Regions from separate parts of the Paenibacillus sp. PDC88 genome, predicted to be linked through region 2. Evidence: a T-box and tRNA genes for the amino acid it is inferred to sense, from the RefSeq annotation. Region 2 holds a T-box; the other holds one or more tRNA genes.

Region 1 (12,227 bases), 94 kb from region 2:
CCCGATTATTGGGCAGGAAGACCACGAAAATAGCCCATTTTGACCCCTTTTGGGGTCTTTTTTGTGTTCTATGTGCAAAAAATAGCCGTTTTTTGCACATAATTAAGCGTTTTTCGTCACTTTTTCATCGTTTTTGAGCTTTATTTTGCACTATTTTGACCCCCTTTTTAGCCCTAAATTATAAAAAGACCGCCCTATTTAGGACAGTCTTTGGGAACCTGGGTGCTCGTAAGCAGTCCAGGAGGGTCACTTAATTGGCAGGGGATGCAGGAATCGAACCTACGAATCGACATTCAAAGTGTCGTGTCTTGCCACTAAACGAATCCCCGATGGAGCGAAATGAGGGAGTCGAACCCTCACCGTCTGCTTGGAAGGCAGAAGTTCTACCATTAAACTAATATCGCATTGGCACAGGCTGATGGAATCGAACCACCGTTAACGGGTTTGGAAGCCGTAGTTCTGCCACTGAACTAAACCTGCATATTAAGATGGACTGAGATGGAATCGAACCACCGTCTGCGGGATTTCACTCCACCGCTAAGCCACTCAGCTACCAGTCCATATGGGGTGACGGACGGAATCGAACCGTGGACTCCTGATTCACAGTCAGGCATGTTACCACTACACTATCGTCACCATGGTTGGAACAGATGGATTTGAACCATCAACCTCCCGCTTATCAGACGGGTGCGCTAACCAGTTGCGCCATGTTCCATTAGGCTCCTCCGTCAGGACTTGCACCTGAAACCGTCTTTGCGCGAGACAGCTCTACTAACTTGAGCATTACGTGAGGAATATTGGCAGGGAAGCCAGGACTCGAACCTGGAACATCCGCATTAACAGTGCGGCGTTCTACCATTGAACTACAACCCTATAGGAAACCGTAGGTGGACTCGAACCACCGATAAAGCCACTCATTCTCGTCGTGAGCAGGAATCAAACCTGCGTAGCAGTACCCCGTAACGGTCATATGAATAGGAGATGTTGGATTTGAACCAACGACCCCGTGCGTCCAAGGCACGTACTCTAACCATCTGAGCTAATCCCCTGTATTGGCGGCTCTAAGGGGAATCGAACCCCTCCCTCTCCGCTGACAACGGAATGTCCTAACCGATAAACGATAGAGCCAAGGCATCACCCTGTCGGACTCGAACCGACTCTGGCGGCTAGTTTCCCCTTAGGTACTCGTAGCCACAGTGCATCCCACACTGAGGGCTAATAGTGCTCCCAACCCGAAGGTCAGGAGCGTATTTGTTACTTACCAGTCGCGGCTGTTTGAACAGTAACCTTGGAGTTACCTGCGGCAACGACAGCATTCGTAGCAATGGATTCAACACGGCTGTTAGCGGATTTTAGTTCTTCACGCAGTGTAGCGATCAGAGCTTCTTGGGATTCCACAGTTTCCTCAAGGGAAGTAATGCGGTTCTCAAGAACCCGTTTGTCAGCTTTATTCTCAGCATCCTGCAAGCGCAGTTCACCGTCGAACTCCTTCTTGGCTTCGGTTTTACCTTTGTTGAAGGCAACCGCTTCAGCTTTCGCCACAACCTCAGGAATCGCAGTAACCTTGGCTTGAAGTTCAGCAACCACGGACTCGGAATGATCGGCAGACTGCTCACGAGCTTCAACAGCTACTTCGCGGTCAGCGACTTCTTTAACACGATCTGCAAGTTCAGAATCCAGTGCGTCCTGACGATCACGCTTTTCCTTGTTGAACTGGTATGTATCTTCTTCCTTCTGACGAGCCAGTTCTTTCTTCCAAGCCGCCGCTTGTTCTGCTTTCTCCGCTTCAAACTCCTGACGAGCTTCCTCAATCACAAGTGCGTAAGCGTCCAGTACGTTCTGCTTCGTTTCAACCGTTGTTTTCTTCGCCACGTTTTCGTTCCCCCTGGTAAGTGTTTTAGTTGTTTTGGTTTGGGTAGCGGGATTCGAACCCGCGTCTACTGGTTATGAGCCAGTCAAGGAACCGCTCCTCTATACCCAGTCATTAATAGACAATCGCTTCGATACCATCACTCGTAGTGACAAGCTTCAGGCGACCCTTGAACTGCAACGAACCCTGCGTATGAGGATTGTCGGGAGTGTTCTTCGTCGTGAAAGGAACTTCAGAAGTGAGGTTCATCACGTAGTATGTCTCGCCTTTACACTTGATCGTCCATGGAGCAATGCCAGGATTACCGATGCTTTTCTTATTGAAATGAAAGACTACTCTCGTTGGTTTATCGCTGATAACTTCTTCGATCATAGCTCTCACCTCTCTAAGGATTGTTTTAAGCGGAAGGATGGATTCGAACCACCGATCTTTGGGTTTGCGACCCAACGCCTTAAACCTCTTGGCTACTTCCGCATGGTAGCGTGTACGGGAATCGAACCCGTGATCTCCGATAGAAAGTCGGATGTCTTAGCCGCTTGACCAACACGCCATGGTGGATGAGGTAGGAGTCGAACCTACACAGCAGTTAAGCCACGGGTTTACAGCCCGCTATTCTCGCCAGTGATTGGTGCCCATCCAAGTGGTTGTTCCTCTATGAAACATAGATTAGTGCAGTTAACTTAGGAAATAACACTCCAACACGAAAAACCTGAGAAAAACTTCCTCAAGTTGAGTTTCTTCTATATAAGGGAGCAAAAAATTAAGCTCTTACTTCCTCTATACGAAATGACTTACAAGATGTTAAACTGGAAGAATACAACAAAAGGGGGAACATACTTGATCTATGTCGTAGCCGTAATTGCATTCTTAATCCTGGGAGCGTTGACTCGTGGTGCTCCTGTCTTGGGACTCTTTCTTATATTAGGGGGATTCGTACTTGCCTTCTTCTTAGGAGTTACTACAGAGCAGATCGAGACATTTTCACCTGTGATCGGAGGAGCAGTCCTCGGGTTCCTATTGGGACTCATAAGCAGGTTCATAGATTAAAATTTCCCACCTCACCTATAGGTGGGATTTTACATTTCTTGGCGTTTACGAGAGTCCAAGCGTATGCTAATATATGGGAACTGCCACCATTAAACAAAAAAGGAAGGTATCATCATGAAGAAAATTGCACTGGTCATCACACTGGCATCAACCCTTGTTTTCGGTTCCACTGCCGCGAACGTACAGGCATCGTCATTTAATGACGTAAGCGAGACAAAACACTCTTGGGCTGTTAAAGCCATCGACTTTATGAGTGAGCAAGGAGTGATCAAGGGATACTCAGACGGAACGTTCAAACCCGACAATGGAGTGACTAAGGCAGAGTTCGTAAGTATGTTCTCCCGCCTTTTTGATAAGTACACTACCAACGACTCCACCACCCGCGAGTTCAAAGACGTTCCATCTACTAATTGGGCATATGAACCAGTATCTAAGATAATGTCGAACTATACATACTTTACATACAGCAAAGACGGTAGCGGGATGAACTTCCATCCAAACACTAAATTGACTCGCCTGGGTGCCGCGAACTTGTTACCCGCACTATACGAAGAAATTGACGACGAAAAGGAAGTCTACAACATCCTACGAAGCATGAAAGACATCAAGGTTTATGAGAACGTTAACGGCTATGATCAAGATGGTAGGTTTGATGAATCAGTAGATCGCACTAACTCACAATTTCCAATCATCTTCAAAAACGGAGCACTAGATGACGACTATTCAGCTATCGTAGGAATAAAGATTGCAAGCCTTCAAAACGAAGGACTAATGACCGCTTATGAGGGTAATTTCAGCCCTAACAAGACACTCACTAGAGCTGAAGCCGCTACTACCCTATACCGCCTTTATACTCAATTAAAGGGTGATGGCGATCTCTCGAATTACTCAAGTATTAAGTAGAACGAAAATAAGAGCGCGGGGCTTAACTCCCTTCGCTCTTTTTCTATTATATAAGACACACCGCACCAACCTTACGAGAAAAATTTCCCCGCGCCCGTAGGAGTCCCATTAACTCGCGGAGCGAAAAATGTATTACCCCTAGATTTACCCCGATTATGCAGGAAAAACCATACCTCCTTGACTTAGACAACAGCCGCCCCACTCCCATGCCCAATGCCCTTTACCCGCGCCCAACACCCATGCCCCCTTACCCTTTGCCCAAGACACGAGACCCCGCCGCCCGTGCCCCGAGACATTGCCCCAAGACCCTAACTCTCGCGCATCAAGGTTCACCAAAAATTTCCCGTAGGAGTCATGACGCTCCTGCGCCGTGTGAAGGATGATAGAAAAACCCGCGACACTGGGGGGGTTAATCTCTTGACCCTTGTTTGTTTTTATTTTTTATAAAAAAACATTGCTCAAAGGGGTTGCAATCCAATCCTATTGCGTTCTTAGATATGGTCATCGAGTTGGTCGCCGCCACCGACTCGATAGGGAAACATCCCGAATGTACGACAGGCGGCAAAGACGCGAAATGCGCCTAGATCATTGACAAACACATACACGAAACATGCACGGCTTGTGCATGGGACGAAGCTTCTCTTGTGAAGGGTGAAGTCTGCCCACATGAAGGATTGTACTATGGCAACAGCCTACGCTTTACGGTTCATGCCCAACATGTAACGAGATGTCACGAATTGCCCACGTTACGGGACGGTGTAGTACAAGGTGCGGTATCCGTAAGTTAATCGGAGGTTCAGATGCCTTGCTATGCTAGAGGTCTGTTCACTCATGGGCTAATCAGGGCTACCAAAGGTAGTCACTATTAGTGCCCATCAAGGGCAAAGGAGACTAAAAACCATGATGAACAAAGCCATTACTATGCCTAAATTTGAGAAAGAAGCAAAGAAACGCGCTGATTCCAAGAAGGTACCCGAGAACATTAAGATGAGCGTAAACGATAAGAACAAGCTTGTAATAGAAATCGACTTGAATGTAATCGACAAAGAACCGCTTGTACTTGGGGAGAAGTCTGCCCGTGTAGCGTCCACTCTTGGCGGTATTCGCTTGAAAAAGGACGGTTTTCAGAACGTTGTACTTAACCTGAACGCCTATATACCAGTGGATGAGTATGTATCCCCTGTACAGGCACCTGCCGCACCTGCGACACCTGCTATCAAGGCACCTACAGGACAGCAGATTGATATGGATACCTGGGAACAGTTTCAGCAATTCCTCAAGTTTCAAGAGATGATGGTACAAGCCGCTAAAGCTTAAGACAAGGATACCCGAGCTATGCTTGGGTAGTCCTGACTAGCCCATGAGCGAACAGACCAAGAGCCGATTGCACATAATCCGTATTATGTGATGTGATGGGCAGACCCGAGTGCCCAAGGCACTACTTTGTCCAAAAACAGGTGATTATTATGTTATTCGCAAGATTCGTGCTAGTGTGTGACCGCATAGAACGTACAAGAGAGAAGATGCAGGTATACCGTGACAAGGGGTTTGAGAACCTTACAGTCGATGAACTACTAGAGTATGAGCATCTAATGGATGTAATGGACGGTCTTGATTCACAACTAGCAACACATATAAGAGAGACATACGCTTGATCCGTAACCTAGCCCTTAGTCTTGGGTGCTAGGGTATGCCCATCACAACGCACCACGCACCACTTCCGAGCATGACGAGAGATAGCGAAGCCTAGCACTACACGTAATCTAAGGGTACTCCTAAGGACTACGAGAGTGTATCTAGTAGGCTCATGTAGAGCGGGTATGAGTGTATACCAAGGCATTGTTCAATGTGTCCGAGGGATATACTCTCTAGTCTTCCTCTCTCTATAGTCATGCTCTCTTATATGGTGGGAGTCTTATATAGGATTGTAGACAGCCAACAGGTTGCTCTGCCCCGCCCCACCTGGGGTAGGTGTGCCCTAGCCATCCAACAGGATACCGAAGGCTTATATGGACTACCTTTACCTAGCGAAGTCACATAATACGGTCACCTATATTCTCATGCTTTCCCTAGCTGTGGTGGAGGTATCCTGAGGTACCCACTCCCTACCCTTTCGGTATACCCGAGTGCCCAAGAAGGATACCCATACCCATGGCTAGGTATGCTCAGTCACTTAACTCTTATATATCTGTGTCGTATAGCTAAATTGAGTGACTGACCATGCCTAGCCCACCCCGCCCACACCCCGATTTGGGGTACGTTGGTGCAGTATAGAGCGTCCTATCGAGTGCTGATAGCACCTAAGCGGAACAGCTCTGTATCACGGGTTCTAGCTTGGCATAGATGTGTCAAATTCAAGGAGGAATACCCATGCGTAACAAGATGATGGTTGCATACGTTGGCAAGGTCGGTGGACTCAAGGAATACCTCAAAAAGCTCATAGCAGAATACGAGAAAGTAGGTGCCTAAACATGACAAGATCACAGGCTGTAGTAGCCGCAAGCAAGCTTAAACGTAGATGGGCACTAAGAGATATGTATATATACGGTCAGCTCACTATCAAGTAATAGCTTGGACACTGCTCCCCGCCCATCTCCCCGAGGTGGTCGGCATGGAGTGCCTAAGAGCACTACTACATACCAACTAGGAGGATTCACAAATGAAAGACGTACAAGTGCAAGTAAAGGTTATCGAGGGTATCGAGGTAAGAGCGCATGAGAAAGGCGAGTTCATGATTGGTGCCTTGATTACGAATAACGGTAAAGAAGTCGGAGCAAGCGGTATCGTAGCTGGTGTACCTGAGGACATCACAAACTTCTATGCGGCTATTGAAGCTATGGCAGGATCGGTAACGAAAACACTGCTTGATGCTGAAGTACCACCACAGGTCATCGAAGGCATGATGATCGAAGCGATTCGGGACGGTATCAAAGAAGGAGTGACCCGTCACGTAGCTGAAGAAATGCCGCATGTACATGCCATGGCTGAACGGGCTATGCAAGGTGACATCGGTGCCTTGCTTGGTATGCTCTCCAAAGTATTGGCTTAGAAACTGCTAAGGCACCAAACCTTCGGGTTGGGTGTTCTGATGGAGTGCCTAAGAGCACTATCTAAACTAGGAGTTGGTTATCATCGAACACGAAGTGATTCTATCCAAAATCAGATCCAAACGTGAGAACAGTCAGACCACCATGGCAGACATTAAGCGCATTGTTGCGGCTTATGAGTCAGGTGACTGGTCGGAAGTAATTGACAGCAAGCTTTACAGAGAGCATAGCGGTGAATATTGTGAACTGCTTGAGTACATTAACATGCCTGAATGGTTGGTGGGTGTTGTAATGCCTACCTTTGTTGACCAACGGTACATACGAGATCGGGATTTGGAGATCGCCGCCCCCACCGCCGAGGATGCCAAGAGAAAGTGGTTCGAGCATATGAAAAACTGGATACGTGAAGACGAGAAACATCTCGTTAAGGTAGTTCGGAAGGGAGAGGAACTGAAATGAACGACCTTCTCTCCCTTTTGATTGCTGAAGGGTTGAAGGCAACCATCAACCATACCTTCGGTAACCTGATCGAGGTTGACCTTGAGGATGAGGTTATCCAAGTATGGCAGACCAACGCTCCACATGAGAAGCCTAAATATGAAATCACCGACACGAGGGACACAATCAAGATGGTGTGCCGCTCTGTTGATTCAGTACTGACCCATATGGTTCTATGGCTCGAAGCGGTTGTTAGTTAGACACTGCTCCCCGCCCATCGCTTTGGCGGTGGTCGGCATGGAGTGCCTAAGAGCACCCAAAATAATAGCCCCTAGAGGGCAAGAGGAGAATATAAACATGGAAAACGTAAACGTGAAATCGGTAGCAAACAACAAGGCGGTACTGGAAGTTGACCTGACTCAAGACCTGGGTGCAAGTGGTAGCGGTAAGAACCTGCTGATCGCCAAGACTGGTAGCAACATGCCAATCGCATCAGGTGTGAAGATCAACCTGAACGTATATAGAGCACTCCCTAAAGAGAATGAACCTGAAATCGACTTCAAGGGTGCCAAGGCTGAGATCGGATTCGCAGGTGGTGTTGCTAAGGTAGCAGGTAGCAAGCTTACCATCGAAGTTGACCTCACCTCTGACCTTGGTGAATCGGGTAGCGGCAAGAACATCCTGATCGCTAAAACAGGAAGCAACCTGCCACTGTTCAAGACGATAAAGATGAACCTGAACGTGTACAAACCAGTACCTAAGACACCTACTAAGGTACCTGTAACTGGGGAGCCTGAGCAATTGACATTGGTCTAATAGATGCTGATCGGGTACCTCAACCATGGTTGGGGTATCCCATTGAGCACCTATGAGTGCTACTAATTCTTTGAGGTGACAGCACATGACAACGTACAAACGTGCATCAAACGACAAGGCTACTCTGAAGATTGAACACGACAATCACCCTTCTGACCCACGCCAAGAGATGGATGGTTGGGTAGGCGAGATGATTTGTTGGCACAACCGATACAACCTAGGTGATACACATGACTACTCGGAGCCGCGTGACTTCCTTGAGCACCTTGCCAAGGACTACTACAAGGGTGACGAGGACATGGATGACCTGACGATGGCTGAGCTGATGGGTATCATCGCTCCTCATGTTATCATCCTCCCCCTCTACTTGTACGATCACGGTGGTATCACAATGAGGACTAAATCATTTGGGGATCGTTGGGATAGTGGTCAGGTCGGTTGGATATACGCTACCAAAGACAAGTTCCGTGAGGAGACTGGTTACAACGAAGATGAGCTGTTCAGCACTGATACCAAACGAGCTGTAAAGGTAGGCGACCAAGTGAAGGTCAAGGGTTACGAGAATGATGGTCTTGACGGTTGGGTGGAGGTAGTTTCCTTCTCCCGAGGTATGGTTCAGGTAGACCGCGACCACCACATGATCGAAGGGTTCAAGCGTCCTGACAGTTGGGTGATCGTGAATGAGAAAAGCATCACTGAGGTCATGAGCAACAAGGCGGTGCAGATGCTTGAAGCTGAGGTTGAGATGTACGACCAGTACCTAACTGGGAGTGTGTATGGGTTCATCCTTGAAATCAAAAATCCGTGCCACTGTGGTAACCCTGAGTGTACTCGACATGAGGTTGAGGTAGATAGCTGTTGGGGTTTCTACGGGGACGACTTTATCAAGAATGGTATAGCTGAGCACATCGCCCCTGAGTATAGAGAATTACTAGAAGCATTGAGCTGAGACAGAGCCTAGGTAAGCCAAGTTGAGACGAGCTGAGGAGACTAGATAAACAGATGAGCTGAGGAGAGATAGAGATGAGAAAGTTAGGGATGCGAGTGAGATTTAACCTGGGTGAGCGTGTACGTATAGAACTGGGTGACCACACAGGCATGACTGGTGAGGTCGCCACCGCCCCCGAGGGTACTACATACAACTGGAAGAAGGAAGTATTCGTTCAGTTGGATGACGGTGACATCATACGAAAATACAAAAACGAGGTGTGCAAACTATGAATCTTGAGAACTGTCCCGATTGCAAAGGAACTGGTGAGTATGTAGCCAAGAACGGTGACTCGTGGACATGTGAGTTTTGCTATGGTGAAAAGTTAGTCCCTGCTGAAGTAGCAGAGGAACAAAAGCAGAAGTGGCAAGGGTACAAGTCCATGATGGAAGGTTACGTTGACGTAGAGGATTGAACAATAGACACTGCTCCCCACCCATCACCCATGTGGTGGTGGTTGGTATGGAGTGCCTATGAGTGCCACTGAGCACATGCACTAACCGACAATATGAGGAGTTGTTCACATGAACACAAAGAAAACAGCTAACTTTGAACCTGCAATCACCTTGTCGAAAGATACCTTCACCCATGAGGGTGTCCAGTACCATACTGAAAGCCGTAGAGCTAAGCGCGGCGAGATGATCCTCACGACTAAGACCATCGGACACTATAAGAAAGGTCAGGTGTACGAAGTATCCGACTACACTGGCAAGGAAGCGTGGTGCAAGAACGATGAAGGATTCCCTATCCCAATCCGTCACGCTGAGTATGTGGTGCTTGTGCCTATGGTTGAAGCACAACCCCTCCCCACCACCGTGTACTCCCCTTCCATGCTGAATCAGCTTGAAGCAAGTGGGACACCGATCTTCAACGAGTACCACCATACGGTGCTTGACTTCAGTGAGGTGGATCGTGGGCACACACTGGTCATGAAGCTTCCCGCAGGTGACCACATCACGGTATGCGGCATGATCATGAGCGATAAGGTCAACGCCATCGTTGACATTGAGTACCACGGTGACAACGGTCAGCAGATGATCGGGTTCACTGGTAATGAGACACCTCAGGTACGGGACAGCCGAAGCAAGCACAAGCTATACAGCTTGGACATCCGACCTGACCATAAGGATAAGCCATACGGCGATACCCTGACATTAGCGTTCCGCAGGGTTGATGAGGTCATCATCGACATCTCCATGAACGTAGGTTCTTGGATGTCTAAGAACACTGACAGCCTACCTGATGGATACGACTCCCGTGTTCTCAACCGAGCCATCCATGAATGGGCGGTAGAGTTTGAGAAAGAGTTTGGTAGAGAAGCACGGGACGACTACTACGACAGGGTTGACATCTTCTCTGAGAAGAAGATCAGCCAATGGGCACAGGAATACACCGAATAATCGGACACCGTTACCATACCTCACCCCGCCGTGGGGTATGGGATAGGGTGCCTGATTGCCTTTGAGCAACGCACCACTAAATTACGAGGTGATAGCATGAGTGAAAGAGTAGTGTTACAGAGCAGAATCAACGTGGGTACATACGAAGGCAAGCGGTTATCGGTGGAAGCAGTCATCAAGCTGAAGACTTCCTCCCGTGAGACCACGACTCATAAGCACATCAAAGAGTACTACACGCTGTCCATCACGGGTAGCTACAACGGCGGTGGCGGTCAGTGCATTGATGCCCTGAAGAAGTTGGATTCGGTAGAAATACCTGAACAGGACTTGAAAGACCTAATCGAGATTTGGGAACGGTACCACCTGAACGATCTGACAGCCCGATGTGAACATCATACACCAATCCCCGTCAGACATGACGACCCTGAGTACGATCACTACGTATGGTTGAGTGGTAAGCAGTGCCCTAACGGGTACAGGTACGGATCATCTTGGTTGATCACTGAGCTTCCACAAGAGGTTATCGACCGAGTGGAAGAAATCTTCACATCCCAACCAAAAGCCCCGTCGATCACCGAGGAATGGGAGTTGACCATGAACGGTAACCGTGGTGAGCTGACTGTTGGCGACATCCAAGTGACCGTGGATTATGTAGGTAAGACCAACCCTATCAAGGTATGGGGCGCATCTCACAAGGACATTGACTACAAGACGATTTACCAGTACCTCGTGACCTGCATCCACAAAGGGACGCACAAGACTATGAGCTTTGACTTCTTCGACAGCATCGACAACTCCAAGAAGCCGCCGTTCGCTCCTAGCCTGGGCTATTCGGTTATGTGCTGTATCCGCAGTGATTCATTCACAACGTCAGCCAACTATCCTACCCTTGAGAGCTTCTGCTCCGAATTTGGGTACGATGCTGATAGCCGCAAAGCCGAGAAAACTTACACGGCTTGCATTGAGCAAGGTGACAAAATAAGCAAGGTATTCGATGCAGAACTGATCGAAACCCTCCCGCAGTAAAGGGAGGATTGACCGATATGGATTCAGCAGCCTATGATAAAGTTGTGATCGAAGGTCGGTACGCTGACGAGTTATGTCAGCGTTTCGACATGATGGATAATGCCACTGGAAGCATGTTAGCACTGATGGGGTTTGTAAGTGACTTCAGGTTCCCCTTGATGAGGGGCATCCTACTTCTTGAGTACGGCGGTACAGGTGATGTGGTCATCACATTCAACCTTGACGATGACCGAACAGGTAGCGGTCATTACAAGATGAATAGCGGGATTGAATGGAGAGTTCAGGGTACCAAGATAACCCTCCTCTCCGATCCCCCTAACCCCGCTGATCGGAAGAAGGTTACTGAGATCGCTCAGTACTTCACCAACGTGTTCAAGGCAGTCATGCAACGTATGACAAGACGTAAGGATGAAGTTGTGAAGGAGGAACGCCGCATACCCAAGGTCAAGAAGGGTAAGGTCAAGCACGGTAAGAAACAGAAGAACCGAACGGTATACGTTAGGCAGACCGTCTACAAGGTATCCTCCCCTACCCCATCCCCTACTATAGAAGAAGGAGAACGTGAGAAGCGTGACTATGAGCGGCAAACGTTCAGATGGACAAGGGCAGGACATCACCGCCGACTACGCAACGGCGAGGTTAGATGGTTCCCTGAGAAGGAGATTGTTCTTGATCCTAACGCAGTGAAGGAA
Region 2 (12,227 bases):
TGTACACGCTCAATGAGTTTAATCGTCTCTTTACACCGGTTGGGGAGGAATTTGCCTTTGACGGTTCGATTGTCCCGACCTGGGATAAAGTGAGTTATACGTACACGGATCAACCAGGCACACTGATACGAAGCAATAGTCCTGAAACGGTAACCCGTGAAGGGATTCTATATCAGGATCGTGCCGTCGGCAACACGAGATTTTTGCTTCACCATCTCAATAACACCGGCAAAAAAGTGAAGATGTACGTGGTCGCAACGAACAACAACTCGGCTACAGCTACACTTCGTACAGAGAATCTAGGCTTCGCAGGTCCGACCAATATTGCACAGGCTGCAGGCAAAAAAGCGGTACAAAGATATTTTGAAACGATGCAGGATGGTTCAAAGTGGTCGACTACTCAGCTGAAGCCGGGAGAGAGCAAGCTGATCCTTACCGATCTGAGCATGTCGAGTCTTGGCCAGAGTCAAATTATTTCACTGTATTCTGATGTTTACAGCAATTATCCAATTGACTACAAAGTCATTATGATTGATGAGAAGCTGGATCCGCTGTCTGCAGTGAAGAAGCTGCCGGTTCTTGATCGGGATGGTGTTCATAACCGCGGAACTTATGATAATCCAACTCGCATCATCAAATACAGCGAGACGATTGGCGAGAAGTCACAGCGGCTTGTGATTGGGGATAACAAGGATGACCCGAACGTGGCCGGCGTGGATCCGATGGTAGGGGTAACAGCCTCCAACTCGGGTAACTTCGGTGTCCTGTACAAGATCACACTGGACTCCGTAGCTCCTAATACACTGATCTCCTTTAATCCTCGCGGAGGAACCTATTCGGGCTATGCGATGGTGAATGGAATGCTCATACCCCTGGCGAAGAGTGGAGGAGTAAGTGCTCCGAATGAGCAGGTTGTATTATACCGAACAGGCAGCTATGAGCAAAAGGTCGAAATCTGGTTCACTGCTGCGCCGGCAAGCAGTCTTCCAATCAATCTGTTGTTTACGGCATTGCCGCAAGTAGAGGAGTAAGAATTCATTCATATCAAAAAAAGAGCTCTATATCAGAGTTCTTTTTTTGTTACGTTTGTGTCGAATACGAATCAACGTACTATACGTGTTCGTTGACGTGACTCTTGATTTCAGGCATTATAAGGGTATGACACAAATAGGTATGACAGGAGGGTTAAGAGTCATGCTGTCCACGGATCAAATTATTGAAGCTATGTCCGGTCAAGGACTTCGAATTACGGATCAGCGCAAGACGCTGGCAAGGCTTTTTGCCGAATCAGAAGGTTATTTGTCACCAAAAGACGTTTATGAATATATGGGCAAATCATACAGCGGATTAAGCTTTGATACAGTCTATCGCAACTTGAGAGTCATGCAGGAGCTCGGCGTACTGGAGCAGGTTATTTTTGAAGACGGGGTTAAATTCAAAGCGTCATGCAGCAGCGGTCATCACCATCATCATTTGATATGCCTGAACTGTCAGAAGACACTGCCGATCGAGTTTTGCCCGATGAATCTTACAGATACACCGGATCAATTTCAAGTTGTTGAACACAAGTTTGAAATTTTTGGATATTGCAGGGAATGTCAGACTGAAGGCAAAGGCTATAAGAATACGAAGAAGTCTGCTTCCAAAGGTCATTAATAATGAAGCCTGCTAGATTCATTGCGAAGGCTCCGGTTCAATTCTATCGCAAATTCATCTCACCGCTGAAGCCGCCCAGCTGTCGTTTTTATCCGACCTGTTCTGCTTATGCACTTGAAGCCATCGAGGTGCACGGTGCAGTGAAGGGATCTTTGCTTGCGGCGAAACGGATAGCGAAGTGTCATCCTCTACATCCGGGGGGAGTGGACCTCGTCCCTCCCAAGAAGGGCAGTGAAGGAAATACGCCTTCATAGGCTGCGGAACCTTGACATTGATGCTGCCGTTTTGTATGATTTTTCTGAATAAGCTTAATATTATAGATGTACGCATATTTTTCCTATGAAGGGATAAGTACGATCATGCATGCTTTAGTACAGAGAGCCGGGGGAGCTGCAAGCCGGTCTGAAGCAGAGTTCGGAAAATGGTCCTGGAGGAACTGCTTTCGAGCCATATCCGTCCTAGTAGATGGAAGGTAAGGGAGCGGCGCATGCCAGCGTTAGCGGGCACAGTTAAGCAATGAGCTTGACTGGTATGAGCCTGATTTCTTACTTGAGTGTGAAGTGATCAGGGAATTTGGGTGGTACCACGTGAGTGTAACAGACTCTCGTCCCATATGGGATGAGGGTCTTTTTGTGTTGTTTTTACATGGTACCGCAATCCCTTGATTACATATTAATCATTAGGAGGCATACAAAAGTGACAGACAAAAAAACATTCTACATTACAACACCGATTTACTATCCAAGCGACAAGCTGCACATCGGTCATGCTTACACTACAGTAGCGGGAGATGCGATCTCAAGATATAAGCGCCTAAGAGGCTATGAGGTACGTTACCTGACAGGTACAGATGAGCATGGTCAAAAAATCGAGCAAAAAGCGAAGGCAGCAGGCAAAACACCGCAGGAATTTGTTGACCATATTGTCGCAGGAATTCAGGATTTGTGGAAAAAGCTTGATATCACAAACGATGATTTCATTCGGACGACAGAGCCGCGGCATACATCCGTCGTTCAGGACGTGTTTGAGCGACTGGTGCAGCAGGGCGACATTTATAAAGGGGAATACGAAGGCTGGTACAGCATACCTGATGAAACCTATTACACGGAAACACAGCTGGTGGATACCGAGAAAGATGCGAATGGCAAAATTATTGGCGGAAAAAGTCCGGACAGCGGTCATCCCGTCGAGCTCGTCAAAGAGGAAAGCTATTTCTTCAAAATGAGCAAATATGCAGACCGGCTGCTTCAATATTATGAGGAAAATCCGGATTTCATCCAGCCTAAATCCCGCAAGAACGAAATGATTAACAATTTCATCAAGCCGGGTCTTGAGGATCTGGCGGTATCTCGTACAAGCTATGAATGGGGAGTTAAAGTATCCAGTGATCCTAAGCATGTGGTCTACGTATGGATTGATGCACTGCTGAACTACATTACCGCTCTGGGATATGGCAGTGAGGATGCTTCCTTGTACGATAAATTCTGGCCGGCAGATGTTCATCTGATGAGTAAAGAAATCGTCCGCTTCCACACGATATATTGGCCGATTATGCTGATGGCGCTGGATCTTCCGCTGCCGAAGAAGGTATTTGCCCACGGATGGCTGCTGATGAAGGATGGCAAAATGTCCAAATCCAAAGGGAATGTCGTTGATCCCGTGACATTGATTGACCGCTACGGACTGGATTCCCTGCGTTACTACTTGCTGCGTGAGGTGCCGTTCGGATCGGATGGTATATTCACTCCGGAGAGCTTCGTGGAGCGTGTCAACTCGGATCTTGCGAATGATCTTGGCAATCTGCTTAACCGTACTGTGGCGATGGTGCACAAGTATTTTGACGGCAAAACGCCTGCATACCAATCCAGAGTAACTGAATTTGACAGCACGATTGAAGAGCTTGCGCTGAGTACTGTGGAGAAAGTGGAAGAGGCGATGGAGAATCTGGAATTCTCTGTAGCACTGACACTAATTGGTCAATTCATCAGCCGGTGCAACAAATATATTGATGAAACTCAGCCATGGGTGCTTGCTAAGGATGAGGCAAAACGCGAGGAGCTTGCTTCCGTTATGGCCCATCTGGTAGAGAGCTTGCGTGTAGCATCCATCTTGCTGCAGCCGTTCTTAACTCAGGCTCCGCGCAAAATTTGGGAGCAGCTTAACATTCAGGAGGGAGAGCTTACAAGCTGGGACAGCACCAAGCAGGCAGGATTGGTTCCAGCAGGAAATGAGCTTCGCAAGGGTGAGCCGATCTTCCCGAGACTTGATGTAGAGCAGGAGGTTGCCTATATTGCGGGTGCTATGTCAGGCGGAACCAAAGCAGAGCCAGCCAAAGCGGTAGAAGCCGCAGCAGAAGCAACGGAAGGACTGCCGGAGATCGGAATTGAGGACTTTGCCAAAGTAGAGCTGCGTGTTGCTCAGGTTACCGCGTGCGAGCCGGTGAAAAAGGCAGATAAGCTGCTGAAGCTGCAGCTTGATCTCGGTTATGAGCAGCGTCAAGTAGTATCGGGTATTGCGAAGTTCTATACGCCGGAAGAAATGGTAGGCAAGAAAGTCATTTGTGTGACGAATCTGAAGCCGGTGAAGCTGCGCGGCGAATTGTCTCAAGGGATGATTCTCGCTGCCTCTCATGGAGATCAATTGACTCTGGCTACGGTGCCTGAAAATATGCCGAACGGGGCAATCGTGAAGTAACCCCCTTTTTAATGAGTTATGAAATGGGTGCATCCTGCACATAATCTTAAAAAGAGGATTTTAAGCTTATACAATGAAGAGCGTTCCTTTTAGGGAACGCTCTTTTTTTCAGTAAATAGTATTGACAATCTTGGGAGGGATGCTATACTACTATTTGCTAGTAATCATTACGATTACGATTAAATAGATGCGGAGGTCATTATGAAATATAGTTTGACTGGAAAAAAAGTGCGGAATATGGCCGGGGGAGTATTACTTAGCGCTATCATGTTATTTACAGCCGCTTGTGGCAATGATTCAAACGGCAGCTCTCAAGGGCAGATTGAGGAAGATAAGTTCAACGTCGTTACGAGTTTTTATCCAATATATGAATTTGCTAAGACGATAGGCGGGGAAGATGCGAATGTAATCAATTTGCAGCCAGCAGGAGTAGATCCTCATAGCTGGACTCCACGCAGTCAGGATATCGTCAATACATCCAATGCAGGACTGTTTCTGTACAATGGTGCAGGACTTGAAGGATGGGTACCCAACTTCTTGAAGGGACTCGACAGCGATTCTAATGTGAAATCTGTAGAAGTAAGCGAAGGGATCGAGCTGATAGATTCAGAAGGTCATACCCATGATCATGCAGCAGAGGAAGCTGCTGATGAGCATGCCCATGAAGGCGAGGAGCACGCTCATGAAGAAGAGCATGCACATGAAGGGGAAGAATCGCATGAAGAGGAGCACGCTCATGAAGAAGAAGCTCCAGCTTCAGATGATGGTCATAATCATGGTTCCACCGATCCTCATACTTGGATAAGCCCCAAATCAGCTCTGATCATGGCAGAAAATATTAAGGACAGCCTTGTTGAAGCAGATCCTGAGCACCAAGCAGGTTATGAGGAACGTTACGAGGGACTTAAACAGCAGCTAGAGGATCTGGATGCCAAATTTACAGAGGAGCTCGCAAAAGTACCCAATAAAGAGATTGTAGTATCTCACCAAGCGTTCGGTTATCTTACCCGTGATTACGGACTGACTCAGCACTCGATCATGGGGTTATCTCCTGATGCAGAGCCAACGGGACAGGACATTGTGAAGCTAGCTAATCTCGTTGAAGAAGAAGGAATTAAATATATTTTCTTTGAAGAGCTGGTATCGGATAAGCTGGCCAAGACACTTGCTTCAGAAGCGGGTGTACAAACGATGGTACTCAATCCGGTTGAAGGATTGACTGAAGAGCAGCTGCAGAACGGAGAAACTTATTTTACTCAAATGGAGAAAAATTTACAAAATTTAATCACCGCTTTAAAATAAGTGAAGATAATGCTAGGATAATAATAGATTGAACTTGAAATAAAGGATGGAACGTTGATGCAACCAGCTACAGCACTATGCCATGATCCAGTCCTTGAGCTTAACAATCTATGTTTTTCTTACGGTGAACAACAGGTAATTAAGGATCTGAATCTTACCGTGAAAGAACGAGATTTCGTAGGAGTGATTGGTTCGAATGGAGCGGGAAAAACGACGCTGATGCGGATGCTTGTTGGACTGCTGCCCCAAGGATCCGGTGATATTCGGATGTTTGGTACACCGATCGCCAAATTTAAGGACTGGGAACGAATTGGATATGTACCGCAAAAAAATGCCTTTAATCCACTGTTTCCGGCTACAGTAAGAGAAGTCGTACAGTCTGGGCTGTACAACAACAAAAATATATTCCGCAGATTGAGTCAGAAGCATAAGCAGCAATGCGATGATGCGCTTGAAGTCATGCGGATTCAGGATTTGGCTGATAAGAGAATTGGCCAATTGTCTGGCGGTCAACAGCAGCGTACTTTTTTGGCCCGGGCGCTCATTAACCGTCCAGATTTGCTCATTCTTGATGAACCTACGGTAGGTATTGATGCGGAGACGCAGGCAAGCTTCTTCGAGCTTATTACGCATATGCATCAGCATCATCATATGACCTTCTTAATGGTATCGCATGATATCGATATGATTGAAGGTTATCTCGGAAGTGAGCCGGATCAGCAGAACGGCAAGATCAAGTTCTATGTTCGCCATTCACATGATCTGGAGAACTGTGCTCAGACTGATTTACAGCATACATTGTTATAAGGGCCGAAGGAGTCGTGGAAATTGGAAATATTAACGAGTGAATTTTTTCAGCGGGCGCTGGCTGGCGGGATACTGATCGGTATCACAGCCCCGCTGATTGGTTTGTTTCTTGTGCTTCGCAGATTATCGATGATCGGGGACACCTTGTCGCATGTAACCATTGCGGGGGTGGCCCTTGGCTTTTTGCTGGGGGTATATCCGATTGCGGTTGGACTTGTCTTTGCGGTCTTAGCCTCATTTGCCATAGAGAAGCTGCGTAAAGCCTACAAGAGTTATGCTGAATTATCGATCGCCATTATTATGTCCGGGGGAGTAGCGCTGGCTTCTTTATTCTTTACGCTTGGTAAAGGCTATAATGGGGACGTAATGAGTTATTTGTTTGGTAGTATATATACATTGGATATGACGGATTTGACGGTTGTTGGAATCGTAACGGTTATTGTTATTGCTGTAGTGTCTATTTTTCATAAGGAGTTCTTCCTTCTAAGCTTTGAGGAGGATGCCGCTGCCGTTACCGGACTTCCTACAAAATTGTTGAACATGCTGCTTACCGTGATGACAGCACTGGTAATCAGTACAGCTATTAAGATCGTCGGAGCGCTGCTTGTCTCGGCACTGCTGACCATACCGGTTGCCGTCAGTCTCTTGATTGCGAGAAGCTTCAGATCTTCCATTATATTATCTGTCATTATTTCGGAAATTGCCGTTATTGCAGGACTTATCATTGCAGGGGTATGGAATCTCGCTCCTGGAGCAACGATTGTTCTCTTGCTTATTGCGATGCTTATTGTCATTATGCTTGGTAAAAAAGGAATTCGGGCTTAAGATATTTATCTTACCCGAATTCTTTCATTCGTTCTTAGGGAGGCGTTATAGTCATGCCTGATGTGAACGTATTATTAGCCTTCTTGGCAGGGGTTGCTTCCTTCTTATCACCCTGCAGTCTGCCGCTGTATCCGTCCTATCTGTCCTACATAACCGGTTTATCCGTGCAGCAGCTTAAGCACGAGCAGAATAAGCGCGAGGTCCGTATGCGCACGTTAAGCCATACTCTAGCTTTTATCCTGGGCTTTTCCGTCGTATTCTACACACTCGGACTTGGCGCAGGCATCTTTGGAGAATTTTTTCACGAATACAAGGACCTCATTCGAATGCTGTCAGCAATACTTATTATGGTCATGGGCTTATTTCTCATTGGGCTCTTTCAGCCGCAGCTATTGATGAAGGAAAGAAAGCTTGATGTCAAATGGAAGCCGGCTGGCTACCTTGGCTCTTTTATTTTTGGCATTGGCTTTTCTGCTGGCTGGTCTCCTTGCATCGGACCTATTCTTACCGCAATCATCGCGATTGCAGCAACCGAGCCGGGAACCTGGGTTACGCTTATTACAGGCTATACTGTAGGATTTGCACTTCCCTTTTTCTTGCTGGCGTTCTTTGTTGGAACGACGAGATTTATCAGTAAATATTCAGGTGTACTAATGAAGGTCGGGGGTAGTGTTATGGTTCTGATGGGCATATTGCTCTTTACAGACCGAATGACACAAATTACGATATGGCTGCAACGGATTACACCGGAATGGATGATATTCTAAAAAATAGTTTCGTTATGTAAGCCCATCAGTCGCTGACTGATGGTTTTTTCACATTATGCGAATGATTGGCAGTGGCTTTTGTCGAAGGCAAACCTAGGTGAAATATTCAATTTTAGCTTGTGGAAAAGCATCAAAGATACGTTCCGTAATAAATTCACGGAGTGCCTGCTGCTGATCTTTAGGGTATACATATTTATATTGTCCCCATTTTCCCCATTTGGTCTCACGTTTGGCTATATCCATTTCCAGCTTGGATTTGGGATAGCGCTGTTCAATCACATTTTTGGCCGTCTTGGTAAAGCGGTGCTGAATCATCTCAAACGTCAAATCTTTGGTTGCTTCCTGTGGAAGATTTTCTTTGAGCCTTTCCAGCAGCTCGCTATAGCCCTCTTCCCACCCGTCGTACCAAATGATCGGAGCGATAATAAAACCGAGGGGATATCCGGCGTGAGCGATTTTTCCTGCGGCTTCTATACGTTCCTCGAAGCGGGAGGTGGCAGGCTCAAAATTTTTAATTACATATTCAGCATTTACACTAAATCGAATGCGTGTATGGCCGTTATGCTTGATGTTCAGCAGAGGATCTACATGATGATACTTGGTAACGAACCGAAGTCGTCCAAACTCTTCATCCGCCATAAAGCGAATGAGATCACCGAGGCTCCCAGTAATGTGTTCAAGCCCGACAGGGTCTGAAGTACAAGCGGCCTCAAACCGGGTAATCTCCGGCTTGCGCTCTTCAATGTAATCCTTCGCTGCATGCAGAATGTCCTCCGTGTTTACATAGACACGAATATAAGGTTTGCTGCCAAGCGTGGTCTGCAGATAGCAGTAGTGACAGTGTCCCATACATCCTGTAGATATCGGAATCGCATATTCGGCAGAGGGCTTGGACTGATCGAATTTAAGCGTTTTGCGAAGGCCCACCACGAGCGTTCTTTTGGCTATACGGTATTTCTCCTGATCTGTCTCTCCCGGCAAGTTCGTAATTCGGTTGTGCGAAGTGGTCATACGATATTCAATATTATTCGCTTTAACCCATTCCATAATGCGTTTGCCTTTTTCATATTCCAATGCCTGTGGTTCAAAATAAACTAAATCAGGAACAAAGGGAGCTGTTGGCTTAAGCTTGCGTTTAGGCTTTTCCGGAACGAGTATTGTCATGGGCAGTTGGCTCCTCTCCCTGTATTCAATTCTTAGTTATTGTGCCATCAGTTTGCATCCATTAAGCGTGGTAAGTTCAGTCATGTAAGAAGTGCTTGTCAGGCTTTAAGACTTGCAAATCGCAAGTGATAACATGTATCATTACAAGAGCAAAGTTGTGCGATCGATCAGACGCTAGTTCATAAATGAAAAGAGGTAAGGCAAATGCCAACGCCCAGTATGGAAGATTATTTGGAGCGAATTTACAAGTTAATTGACGAGAAGGGCTATGCGCGTGTATCCGATATAGCTGAGGGACTGGAAGTCCATCCTTCCTCTGTAACCAAGATGATTCAGAAGCTGGATAAAGACGAATATTTAATCTATGAAAAATACCGCGGACTCGTGCTGACACCAAAAGGCAAAAAGATTGGCAAGCGTCTAATGGACCGTCATGAGCTGCTTGAGGAATTTTTAACGATGATTGGCGTTAAGAATGAGAATATCTATACCGATGTTGAAGGAATTGAGCATCATTTGAGCTGGGATTCCATTACTTGCATCGAAACCCTTGTCGAATATTTTCGCAGAGACAACACCCGGCTAGAGGATTTACAGAATGTTCATAAAGAACTGACCAACGAATCATAGAAGAGCACCGTCCTGATTTATTTGCGGGACAGGTGTTTTTTCTTTTTATACGCAACTATCAGAATAGAATCGGCGTCTATATTCATAGGAAATGGTTTATTTTTCTAATACCAAAGCTATGGAGGACAAGGGTTGTATGAGGAAATGGAAACAATGCATCGCATTATTGCTAGTCTGTTTGCTGGCATTTCAAGGGGGCTCTGTGACATTCGCAGCCAGTACGGCAGAAATTACGATTTATTTGGATGGTGAGGAGCTGGAGTCTGACGTTGCGCCTTATATTGTACCCAAAGTCAATGTCACGATGGTGCCGCTTCGTGTAATCAGTGAAGGCATTGGCGCTTCGGTTAAGTGGAATCAGGCGTCCAAAACCGTTCGGATTCAAGGATTTGGCAACGACCTGTCTTTGACCCAAGGGAAGAGCACGGCGATTGTGAACGGAAAAACGGTACAGCTGTCCGCGAATGTGACCAACACCAAAAACCGTGTGATGGTGCCGATTCGTTTTGTCAGCGAGCATCTGGGCCTGATTGTGAAATGGAATCAATCCGCCAAAACGATTCATCTCACCTCTACGAATTTGTGGCCGACAGATCCGGAAATCCCGGTTGTACCTGGAGAACCAGAGGACAGCGATATGAGAGGCGCATGGATCTCCACCATTAATGGAGACTGGCCGAAATCAGGCTCTATGAATAATGTGGAGAAGCAGAAGAGTGATTTCATCCAGGAGCTTGATAAGCTGGAGTCTATGGGAATCAATGCGGTATTTGTTCAGCTGAGAGGTGCTGCTGACGCGATCTATCCATCCACACTGGTTCCATGGAACAAAGTATTGACTGGCACCCAAGGGGTGGATCCAGGGTATGATCCTGTCAGCTTCATGATCGAGGAAGTACATAAACGGGGGATGGAATTCCATGCCTGGTTTAATCCTTTCCGCGCGAATACGACGGCAGACATTAGCAAGAATGCAGCCAATCATGTAGTGAATGTACATCCGGATTGGATCGTAACCGCTAAGAATCAGATGTACATTAATCCGGGTATCCCAGATGCAAGACAGCATATTATTGATGCCATCATGGAAGTGGTGAATCGTTATGACATCGATGGCGTTCATTTGGACGACTATTTCTACCCATCTAATGTCACTTTTAATGATGCAGCTGCCTTCAAAGCGTATAATTACAACAACTATACAGATATTAATGACTGGCGTGTAGATAACATTAACAGGTTCGTTCAGTCACTTGGGGAACAGATACAAGCTGTGAAGCCTGGAGTCGAGTATGGAATTAGTCCATTTGGCGTGTGGAGAAACATCGCAGATGATCCGACAGGCTCGAATACGAAGGCAGGCGTGACCGCCTATGATGATATGCATGCGGATGTGCGTACTTGGATTCAGAAAGAGTGGATTGATTATGTTGCACCGCAGATTTATTGGAGCATGTCACTCCAAGCGGCAAGATACGATATTCTGGTTGACTGGTGGGTCGATGAGGTGTCAGGGACCGATGTGGATCTGTATATAGGTCACTCACCTTACAAGCTGGGAACATCCGAAGCGGGCTGGCACACCGCAAATGAAATCATTAATCAGCTCAAATATAATGAGCAGTATGAAGAAGTTGATGGCGACATCTACTTTAGTGCACAATACCTGACCAAGAATCCTCTTGGCTTGATCGGCTTACTGCAAAACTATTACGGAAAATGAATTTGTCTGAAATATTAAATTTATTGGCTTCATAAACTGCTGATCTACAACATAAAAAGTCCTTTGACCTTTAGCAGGTCAAAGGACTTTTGCTTTTGCTAATGATATTTAGGAAGCTCATCGTCATTTTTGCTTTTCTTCTGTCCTTCAATGACATGAAAAGGGTAGCTCTTGCGCTTATTCATTGTCTGTCCAGGTTTATGTCCTGACTTACTCCGTTCGAGCTTCGCCATCGTTGCTTTGGAAGGCTTCACTTTAGGGTGTCTGCCGGTCAATGCCCGAGGGGGACGCTTATAGAACCAGAAGATGAGTCCTCCCAGGATCAGGGGGAAGATTAGGGCATCCCATCGACCAAGTCGAATATTTACATATAAACCGAAGACCGCCAATATCATGATGATCCAAAAAGCTACTGCATGCTTAACCATGTCAGATCCTCATCCTTTCACAGGATCAAGATTACCGCTAGTTACACTGAACGTTGCGGGTGATTTTTCAAATTCCGCATCAAGCTCACGCATACGGTTAAAGGAGGCAATCGATACCTCAACCTGCTCGTTCGTTGGTTCTTTGGTTGTAAGAAGCTGAAGCCACAGGCCCGGATAACCAAGGAAGCGAAGAACCGGTATGTCTCTTACTGCGTTTGTAAACTTTAATAC

What was found. A T-box is a leader RNA that pairs with one kind of tRNA and senses whether it is charged. The one in region 2 lies ahead of metG (methionine--tRNA ligase), so its partner is inferred to be a tRNA-Met.
Region 1: it encodes a tRNA-Met, which carries the amino acid that the T-box ahead of metG (methionine--tRNA ligase) is inferred to sense. The anticodon was not compared.

What each region holds. Positions count from the first base shown of each region.
Region 1 is NZ_FNNT01000002.1:109,919-122,145, reverse strand. Features, by position in the region: gene BLW49_RS07110 (GT-D fold domain-containing protein) at 1-33, shown strand, start outside; tRNA gene BLW49_RS07105 (tRNA-Gln) at 256-329, opposite strand; tRNA gene BLW49_RS07100 (tRNA-Gly) at 331-404, opposite strand; tRNA gene BLW49_RS07095 (tRNA-Trp) at 407-480, opposite strand; tRNA gene BLW49_RS07090 (tRNA-Phe) at 490-560, opposite strand; tRNA gene BLW49_RS07085 (tRNA-His) at 564-636, opposite strand; tRNA gene BLW49_RS07080 (tRNA-Ile) at 639-715, opposite strand; tRNA gene BLW49_RS07075 (tRNA-Asn) at 799-873, opposite strand; tRNA gene BLW49_RS07070 (tRNA-Pro) at 976-1,049, opposite strand; tRNA gene BLW49_RS07065 (tRNA-Asp) at 1,054-1,128, opposite strand; gene BLW49_RS07060 (hypothetical protein) at 1,255-1,872, opposite strand; tRNA gene BLW49_RS07055 (tRNA-Met) at 1,908-1,981, opposite strand; gene BLW49_RS07050 (hypothetical protein) at 1,985-2,242, opposite strand; tRNA gene BLW49_RS07045 (tRNA-Cys) at 2,271-2,344, opposite strand; tRNA gene BLW49_RS07040 (tRNA-Glu) at 2,346-2,420, opposite strand; tRNA gene BLW49_RS07035 (tRNA-Tyr) at 2,422-2,508, opposite strand; gene BLW49_RS07030 (hypothetical protein) at 2,708-2,917, shown strand; gene BLW49_RS07025 (S-layer homology domain-containing protein) at 3,032-3,820, shown strand; gene BLW49_RS07020 (hypothetical protein) at 4,721-5,137, shown strand; gene BLW49_RS07015 (hypothetical protein) at 5,287-5,475, shown strand; gene BLW49_RS07010 (hypothetical protein) at 6,480-6,869, shown strand; gene BLW49_RS07005 (hypothetical protein) at 7,012-7,326, shown strand; gene BLW49_RS07000 (hypothetical protein) at 7,323-7,565, shown strand; gene BLW49_RS06995 (hypothetical protein) at 7,663-8,121, shown strand; gene BLW49_RS06990 (hypothetical protein) at 8,207-9,070, shown strand; gene BLW49_RS06985 (hypothetical protein) at 9,145-9,342, shown strand; gene BLW49_RS06980 (hypothetical protein) at 9,339-9,524, shown strand; gene BLW49_RS06975 (hypothetical protein) at 9,634-10,509, shown strand; gene BLW49_RS06970 (hypothetical protein) at 10,606-11,535, shown strand; gene BLW49_RS06965 (hypothetical protein) at 11,553-12,227, shown strand, end outside.
Region 2 is NZ_FNNT01000002.1:15,640-27,866, forward strand. Features, by position in the region: gene BLW49_RS06375 (copper amine oxidase N-terminal domain-containing protein) at 1-1,031, shown strand, start outside; gene BLW49_RS06380 (Fur family transcriptional regulator) at 1,195-1,656, shown strand; gene yidD (membrane protein insertion efficiency factor YidD) at 1,659-1,910, shown strand; T-box leader at 1,987-2,271, shown strand; gene metG (methionine--tRNA ligase) at 2,353-4,350, shown strand; gene BLW49_RS06395 (metal ABC transporter substrate-binding protein) at 4,552-5,652, shown strand; gene BLW49_RS06400 (metal ABC transporter ATP-binding protein) at 5,710-6,459, shown strand; gene BLW49_RS06405 (metal ABC transporter permease) at 6,481-7,284, shown strand; gene BLW49_RS06410 (cytochrome c biogenesis CcdA family protein) at 7,338-8,051, shown strand; gene splB (spore photoproduct lyase) at 8,145-9,215, opposite strand; gene mntR (transcriptional regulator MntR) at 9,420-9,845, shown strand; gene BLW49_RS06425 (family 10 glycosylhydrolase) at 9,982-11,568, shown strand; gene BLW49_RS06430 (hypothetical protein) at 11,667-11,996, opposite strand; gene BLW49_RS06435 (DUF1385 domain-containing protein) at 12,006-12,227, opposite strand, start outside.